2 regions of the Microbacterium sp. KNMS genome follow, and region 1 is predicted to be linked to the other one. Evidence: predicted binding sites of a transcription regulator. Region 1 holds the regulator's gene; the other holds the start of a gene.
The links. The regulator LexA, encoded in region 1, represses DNA repair genes until DNA is damaged. The targets are predictions, from matches to a motif close to TCGAACANNTGTTCGA.
Positions count from the first base shown of each region.

Region 2: ACWXWW_RS04190 (DUF222 domain-containing protein) is a predicted target of LexA. The motif match lies at 2,310-2,325, and genes of this name have one in related genera.

Region 1 covers NZ_JBSQBP010000001.1:24,904-29,098, reverse strand. Annotated here, with positions in the region: gene ACWXWW_RS00155 (alpha/beta hydrolase family protein) at 1-216, opposite strand, end outside; gene ACWXWW_RS00150 (methylenetetrahydrofolate reductase) at 362-1,300, shown strand; gene lexA (transcriptional repressor LexA) at 1,370-2,053, opposite strand; gene ACWXWW_RS00140 (LysM peptidoglycan-binding domain-containing protein) at 2,305-2,658, shown strand; gene ACWXWW_RS00135 (histidinol-phosphate transaminase) at 2,686-3,765, shown strand; gene hisB (imidazoleglycerol-phosphate dehydratase HisB) at 3,809-4,195, shown strand, end outside.
Region 2 covers NZ_JBSQBP010000004.1:136,000-140,194, forward strand. Annotated here, with positions in the region: gene ACWXWW_RS04185 (DUF429 domain-containing protein) at 1-766, shown strand, start outside; gene ACWXWW_RS04190 (DUF222 domain-containing protein) at 667-2,244, opposite strand; gene ACWXWW_RS04195 (RtcB family protein) at 2,630-3,799, shown strand; gene ACWXWW_RS04200 (LacI family DNA-binding transcriptional regulator) at 3,830-4,195, opposite strand, start outside.

The DNA of each region.
Region 1 (4,195 bases):
GTGGACGCGAGACCGCGCGCTCCAGGGCGCGGGAAGAACGCTCGCGCCGTCGCTCGCCCGCAGCACCGCTGTGCGCCCCCGCTCGGCCGCGACGCCCTCGGCCCACCACACGTCGCCCCCGACGAACCGCGCGTCGCCGAGGCGCGGGGAGTTCCCCGCGATGTCGGACGCCGCGATGGGCGACGGCCACGAGCCGAACGGGAGCGTCTGCGTCATGTCCTCCACGGTAACCGGCGACGTTCCGACACGGAGCGTCACAGATGCTCCCGCGCCCGCGCGCGGGCGACTACGGTCGGGAGAGGAGAGGCCGGATGCGGCGGCAGGGGATCGCCGCGGCGACCGGAGAGCACGGAGGAGGGACATGGCGACGTCGGCCACGCCGTTCTCGTTCGAGCTGTACCCGCCGCGCACGCCCGCGCGCACCGCGGCTCTCGAGGAGACCATCCGCCGCCTGGCCGCCGCGGGACCGGACTTCCTCTCCGTCACGTACGGCGCGGGCGGCTCCACGGGCGGTGCGTCGCTGCGCGTGCTGCGGTGGATCCGCGAGAACACGGACGTCGAGCCGCTCGCTCACCTCACGTGCGTCGGCAACGACTACGCGACGGCGAGCGCCCTCATCCGCGAGTTCCTCGACGCGGGCATCCTCAGCTTCCTCGCCATCCGCGGCGACCCGCCCGCCGGGAAGGACGAGGACGACGCGTTCCTGGGCGACCTGCGCACCTCGGCCGAGCTGGTCCAGCTCATCCACCGCGTGCAGGCCGAGCGCGCTCCCTACGGCGAGACGACGATCCCGGGCGTTCCCGAGGCGGTGCGGGTGGACCGCGCCCCGCGTGCGCGCACGCTCGTCGCGGCCTTCCCCAACGGGCATCCGCGCTCGCGCCATCCGCTCGAGCACCTCGATGCGCTCCTCGCGAAGCAGGCGGCCGGCGCAGAGGCGGCGATCACCCAGCTCTTCTTCCATGCCGACGACTACCTGCGCTTCGTCGATCGCGCCCGGGCCGCGGGCGTGACCATCCCGATCCTCCCCGGCATCATGCCCGTGACCTCTCCCGCCAAGCTCGCGCGCATGCTCGAGCTCACGGGCGAGCCCCTGCCGTCGGAGCTGTCGATCGCGCTCGAGGTCGAGCCGACCCCCGAGGGCCGCAGGGAGATCGGCATCGCCTACGCGGCGGACCTCGCGCGCGAGGTGCTCGCCGGCGGGGCCCCCGGCATCCACCTCTACGCCTTCAACGAGCACGAGACGGTGCTCGCGGTGCTGCGCGAAGCCGGGGTCGCGCTGCGCGAGACCGCGGCTTCCTGACCGCCGGTTCGCTCCCGGCACACGAGGAGGGCGGGAGCCGACCGGCTCCCGCCCTCCTCGTGTGCGCCGTCAGACCGCGCGCAGGATAGCGACGACCTTGCCGAGGACCACAGCGTCGTCGGCGAGGATCGGCTCGAACGCCGAGTTGCGCGGGAGGAGCCAGGTGTGGCCGTCGCGCTGACGGAACGTCTTGACGGTCGCCTCGCCGTCGACCATGGCCGCGACGATGTCGCCGTTCTCCGCCGTGCCCTGCGACCGGATGACGACCCAGTCGCCGTCGCAGATCGCCGCGTCGATCATCGACTCGCCGCTGACCTTGAGCATGAAGAGCTCGCCCTTGCCGACGAGCTGTCGGGGGAGGGGGAAGATCTCCTCGACCTGCTGCTCGGCCGTGATCGGGACGCCGGCGGCGATGCGGCCGACCAGCGGCACGAGAGCGGCGTCGCCGACCGCGGGGCCCGAGTCGGCCGGGTTCTCGGCCGCCGAGCCCGGGAGATCGATGAGCACCTCCATCGCGCGGGTCTTGCCGGGGTCGCGGCGCAGGTAGCCGCTCAGCTCGAGCTGCCCGAGCTGATGCGTCACGCTCGAGAGCGACTTCAGTCCGACCGCGTCGCCGATCTCGCGCATGCTCGGCGGGTAGCCGTTGTGCTGGATGGAGCGCTGGATGACCTCGAGGATGGCCAGCTGCTTGTCGCTCAGGTTCTTGCGCCGCCGCGTGCGCGGCTTCTCCTCGCGCGTGCCCGCATCCGTCATGTCGTGCTCCTTCGCTGCCCCGCTCGAATGTCGGAGGTGCGTGATGTGGTGGTCCCGTCAGGACGACGCTAGCGGATCTCGACGGGATTCCGGGAGATTTGTTCGAGCGTGTCTCGCAGAAGTCGCGAAACCTGTTCGAAGAGAGTTCTTGACACCGCGACCACATCGAAGATAGGTTCGGAACATCACTTCGGGTCCGTCTCTCCCGGCCGAGCAGGCGGACTCGAAGTGATCTACAGGAAGGAACCGCCATGCGCACGACCAGCTCCGCTCCGGCACGCTCGACCCGCCTCCGACTCACGGTGCGCGGCCGCCGGGTCCTCGCCGCGCTCGCCGCGGCTCCGCTCGTCGCGGCGATCGGATTCGGGGTGCTCAGCGGCGGCGCGGCCCTCGCCTCGCGCGAGGACAGTGCGCCTGTCGGCACCTTCGACACCGTCACGGTCATGGCGGGCGACACCCTGTGGGACATCGCGCAGGCGGTCGCCCCCGAGGCGGACCCGCGCGACGTCGTCGACGAGATCCTGCACCTCAACCAGCTCCCGGGGAGCGACATCGCCGCGGGGCAGGAGATCGCCATCCCCGCCGCCTACTCGACGGGCGAGTGAGTCCGTCGCGCGCTCTAGCATGGACGGGTGACCGTCTCTCTCGATGACCTCCCCCTGCGCGACGACCTCCGCGGACAGCAGCCCTACGGCGCTCCGCAGGCGCCGCTGCCTGTCGCGCTGAACGTCAACGAGAACACGCACCCGATCCCCGACGAGGTCGCCGACGACATCGCGGACTCGGTGGCCCTCGCGCTGCGGGATGTGAACCGCTACCCGGATCGCGAGTTCACGGCGCTCCGCGAGGGGTTCGCGGAGTACCTCGGGCACGGGCTCGAGCCCGAGCAGATCTGGGCCGCGAACGGCTCGAACGAAGTGCTGCAGCACCTCCTCCAGGCGTTCGCCGGACCGGGGCGGACGGCGTTCGGCTTCGCCCCCACCTACTCGATGTACACGCTGCTGACGCGCGGCGTCGGCGCGACGTTCGTGTCGGGGGAGCGGGGGGCGAACTTCTCCCTCACGCCCGCGAGCGCGGCCGCGCAGGTCGCGGAGGCCCGGCCCGACGTCGTGTTCCTGTGCGCACCGAACAACCCGACAGGGACGCCGCTCGAGAACGACGTCGTGGAGGCCGTCTACGACGCGACCGACGGCATCGTCATCGTCGACGAGGCGTACCGCGAGTTCGCACCCCGCGACGTGCCGTCGGCGCTCCAGCTGCTGCCCGGGCGGCCCCGGCTCGTCGTCTCGCGCACCATGAGCAAGGCGTTCGCCTTCGCGGGCGCGCGCGTCGGCTACCTCGCCGCGGACCCCGCGGTCGTCGACGCCCTCCGCCTCGTCCGCCTCCCGTACCACCTCAGCGCGCTCACCCAGGCGGCGGCCTCCGCGGCCCTGCGTCACGCCGACACGATGCTCGCGATGGTCGACGAGATCGTCGAGCAGCGCGACCGGATCTCGGCCACGCTCGAGGCGCTCGGCTACACCGTGTACCCGACGTGGTCGAACTTCGTCCTGTTCGGCGGCGTGGAGGATCCGCACGCGACCTGGCAGGCGCTCTACGACCGCGGCGTGCTCATCCGCGACATCGGGATCCCCGGACACCTCCGGGTGACAGCGGGGACCGAGGACGAGACGAGCGCCTTCCTCGACGCGCTCGCCGAGATCGGCCGCTGAGCGCGCGAGGAGCCCGGTCGGGTCGCGCCGGTAGAATCGGAGCATGACCCGTACCGCGCGCCGCACCCGTTCCACGAGCGAGTCGAGCATCGAGCTCGAGCTCGACCTCGACGGAACGGGCAGGAGCAGCATCGACACGAGCGTGCCGTTCTTCGACCACATGCTCACGGCGTTCGCGAAGCACTCGCTCACCGATCTGACCGTGAAGGCGACCGGCGACACCCACATCGACGCGCACCACACGGTCGAGGACACGGCGATCGTGCTCGGGCAGGCCATCCGCGAGGCGCTGGGCGACAAGGCGGGGATCTCGCGCTACGGCGACGCCCTCGTCCCGCTCGACGAGGCGCTGGCACAGGCCGTCGTCGACATCTCGGGGCGTCCCTACCTCGTGCACACGGGGGAGCCGGCGGGCTTCGAGCAGCACCTC
Region 2 (4,195 bases), on a different contig from region 1:
CGACCTCGCAGCGGAGGCCCAGCGGACGGCCGCGGCCGGGATCGAGTGGACGGATGGCTCCGCTCGGCTCACGAGCCTCGCCGTCGGGATCGACGATGTGCAGATCGTCGCGCTCGCGCAGGGGGCGGACGTCGTCGCGATCGACTGCGCATTCGGCTGGCCGGCCGAGTTCGTCGCCTTCGTCTCCGCGCACGAGCGCGGTGAGATGTCGCCGCGATCGCTCTCCGGGAGGGACTGGCGCCGTCGGCTCGCCTATCGTCACACCGATCGGGCGGTGCGGGAGGTGACCGGGCGGTGGCCGCTCAGCGTCTCGACGGACCGACTCGGGATGACCGCCATGCACTGCGCGGAGCTGCTCGCCGCCTTCGAGGCGGCAGGCGAGCGCATCGACCGCTCGGGCGCGGGAAGGCTGGTCGAGGTCTACCCCGCCGCGGCCCTGCGACTCTGGGGTGTGCAGACAGCCGGCTACAAGACCCAGCCGGACGCGCGGATGCGGGCCGCGGAGTCGCTCCTCGGCCTCGCCCCGTGGCTCGACGTCGACGACGGTCAGCGCGATCTGCTCGGCCGTTCCGACGACGCACTCGACGCGCTCGCGGCGTCGCTCAACGCGCGCGCCCACGCGCTCGGGCACACCCTCCCCGTACCCGACGAGCTGCGCCCCGCGGCTCAGACCGAGGGATGGATCGCACTCCCGACCGCGCCGCTCGACTCGCTGACGAGCAGGTCGAACTCATCCGCCTCGATCTCGGCAACCCATTCGTCGTAGAGCAGCTGCTGCCAGGCCTCATCGAACGGAGGCGCGTCCGGCAGCACATCGGGGATCGGGACGTCGACCTCGAGGTCAGCATCGATCTCGACCTCAACCTCGTGTTCGAGAGACGGCCACTCCCCCGGCGGCGCGGCGCCGGATCTCGCCCTCGGCTCCGGGAGGGACTCGAACCGTACCTGGGGTCTCGGGCGGTCGACCGAGGTCCGCCCGATCGGGCTGACCCACTCGAGCACCCCGGGGCTGATCTGGCGGACGGTCCACGGCGAGTGGTGCTTGTCGAGATGACATCCCTCGCACAGGCACTCCAGATTGCCCACGCACGTCTCCCCGCCGCGCAGATACGGGATCGTATGGTCGAGATCCGCCGTCGCGGCTCGGTTCTCGCACCCCGGGCCACGGCACGTTTCGTCCCGCGCGAGGAGGAACCGGCGCTGCGCCGCGGTGGGGGCGTATCGGTCCACCGTGAGGAGGGCTCCGGTGTCAGGACGCAGGAACACCCGGTCCCACCCCGCCGCGTGTCCGGCCAGGCGCCGCGCCGTCTCGGGGTCGACCGGACCGTGCCCGGCGACGAAGGCGGCCTCGTCGTCGAGCCCCACCAGCGTCTCGACGGGGATGACGATCTGCACGTTCGCCTGGATCGCGTCGAGCGCGCCGCCTTCACGGAGCGCGTGCGCGGACGGCCGGCCCGTCAGCGCCAGGTCCATCCACAGGTCCGCCTCGATCTGCGACTGCGTGCGCGGGTCGACCTCCGCTGCCGCCTCCGGCCCGCCTTCCGCTTCCGCCGCCTTCCGCGCGCGGCGGTTCTCGGCGACGATCGCTCGGGCCATGCTCCGGATGCGGTCCCGCGCCGCGTGGACCTCGGCTGTGGAGGTGATCAGCTCGAATCTGCTCACGCCGTCTTCGAGGTCATCCACGCGGACCCGTCGACGCGCGCGTGCGGCGGCATGCCGGTCGGCGATCGGCGTCGGGCACAGTCGCTCAGCGAGCTCGATCGCGAAGGCCCGCAACTGGCCGGGCGAGGCGGTCTCGGCGAACCCGATCGCCGCCTCCTCGTACTCCTGGTCGAGCTCTTCGGGCAGCCGCTCCCCCGCCCGCCGGATCACGTCGACGTGCCGCACGGTGATCCGGCCTTCAGCCAGCGCCTGAACCGTCGCGGGGTACCGCTCGACCAGCACCTCCGCGTCTGCGAGCTTCGTCATCATCCGCGACTTCGACTCGTGCAGCACGCCCGCGGTCTCGCTCGCCATCGAGCGGAACGGGAAGTCGTACGACGAGGGTCCGCCCGCGCGCTCCCGCTGCGCCCGAGCAATCCGTGCGGCCTCGGCAAGCGCCTCGATCTCCATCGCATCGGCCTGCGCGCGCAGTCGCCGCGAGGTCTCCAGGCGCCCGCACAGCGCGCGGGTCGACGCGATCTCGTCGTCCGTGAACTCCCACGGAACGCTCGAGAACCCGCTCGGCGACGTCGTCTTCGACATGCCTCCAGAGTACCGACCGCCTCGGACATTCCACCGAAGAATCTCGATCTGTGGATAACTCACGTGCGGACATCCGTTCGCATCGGTTCGCGATTCCGAGGCGGCCCCTTGCGCGCCGACACGGCCCGCCGGTAGGGTCGCAAGGCTGTGCCGACCGGCACACGCAGCGAGTCGAGAGGACGACGCGATGAGCCCGCGACGGGAGCTTCGCCGGGCGGTCCTGGGCAGCAAGCCCCAGAACCGCTCTTCGTCGACCCCTCCGGCGCCGGCCGTGTAGCAGCACCCGCTCGCATCACACCCCGCACCGCACAGGTCCGGGGCGTCTCCTTTCCGTCACGCGGAGGAGGTCCGGGGACCAGGACCCGCGGATCGAAGGAAAGGAATCATGGAGAGGCTCTCGGAACGCCTGCTGTCGTGGGCGAGCCTGATCGACGAGCAGACGGTCGAGCAGGCGCGCACGTCCTCGCGCATGCCGTTCATCCACCCCCACGTGGCGCTCATGCCGGACGCGCATCTCGGGCTCGGCGCGACCGTCGGATCGGTCATCCCGACACGCGGCGCGATCATGCCGGCCGCGGTCGGCGTCGACATCGGCTGCGGGATGATCGCAGTGCGCACGCCGTTCACGCGCGCGGATCTCGTCTCGCGCGATCTGCGCGAGCTCCGCGAGCAGATCGAGCGCGCCATCCCGCTCTCGGCTGGGCACGACAACCGCAAGGTCGTCGCCACAGCCGAGCCGCGGGTGGCCGAGCTCGAGCAGCTCGCCGCCGAGGCGGGCTTCGATCCCGCGAAGCGGGCGAGGAGATGGCGGCTGCAGCTCGGATCGCTCGGCAGCGGCAACCACTTCATCGAGGTCTCGGTCGACGAGACGGATGCCGTGTGGATGTTCCTGCACTCCGGCTCACGCGGGGTCGGGAACCGGATCGCGCAGCATCACATCGCCGTCGCCAAGAGCCTGGCCCGGCGCGACGAGCTCGACCTGCCGCACATCGACCTGGCGTACCTCGTCGAGGGAACGGACGAGTTCGACCGCTATATCAGGGAGCTGCGGTGGGCGCAGCGGTTCGCGCTGCTCAACCGCGAGGAGATGATGGACCGCGTCGCGCACCAGCTCGGCCGCTTCCTCGACGCCGAGGTCGACGAGCTCGAGCGCATCAACTGCCACCACAACTTCACGGAGTCGGAGATGCACTTCGGCGAGTGCGTCTGGGTGTCCCGCAAGGGAGCGATCCTGGCGGACGCCGGTCGCCCCGGGCTCATCCCGGGATCCATGGGGACCGCGTCGTACGTCGTCGAGGGCAGGGGGAACGCCCTCGCGCTGAACTCCTCGCCGCACGGCGCCGGCCGCGAGTACTCGCGGTCGGCTGCGCGCCGCACGTTCACGCGCGAGCAGCTGCGCGAGGCGATGGCCGGCATCGAGTACCGCGACACCGAGGCGTTCATCGACGAGATCCCGCAGGCGTACAAGCCGATCGATCAGGTGATGGCCGACGCGGCCGATCTCGTCTCGGTGCGGCACACGCTGCGCCAGCTCGTGAACGTGAAGGGCGACTGAGGCGAGGGCGGGGCCGCGGCCCCGCCCTCGCTACGCCGACTCGCGCAGGACGAGACGATGCGGCACGACGCGGAAGCGATCGACGTCGGCGTCGCCGTCGCGGAGCGCGACGGCGAGCTCGAGGGTGTGGCGGGCGACCTCGTCGAAGTCGACGGCCAGCGTCGTGAGGGTCGGCGCGACGAGGGTCCCGATCGTGAGACCGTCGACCCCCGCCACGCGGATGTCGCGCGGCACATCGAGGCCCGCATGGCGGCAGGCCGACAGCGCGCCGAGCGCCATCAGGTCGTTGAACGCCAGGAGCGCGTCGGGAGGCGCTGCCCGCCGCACGATCTGCGCGGTGACGGCGGACGCGTGCTCGGCGCTCGACGACGCCGCGTGCACGACCTCGGCCTCCAC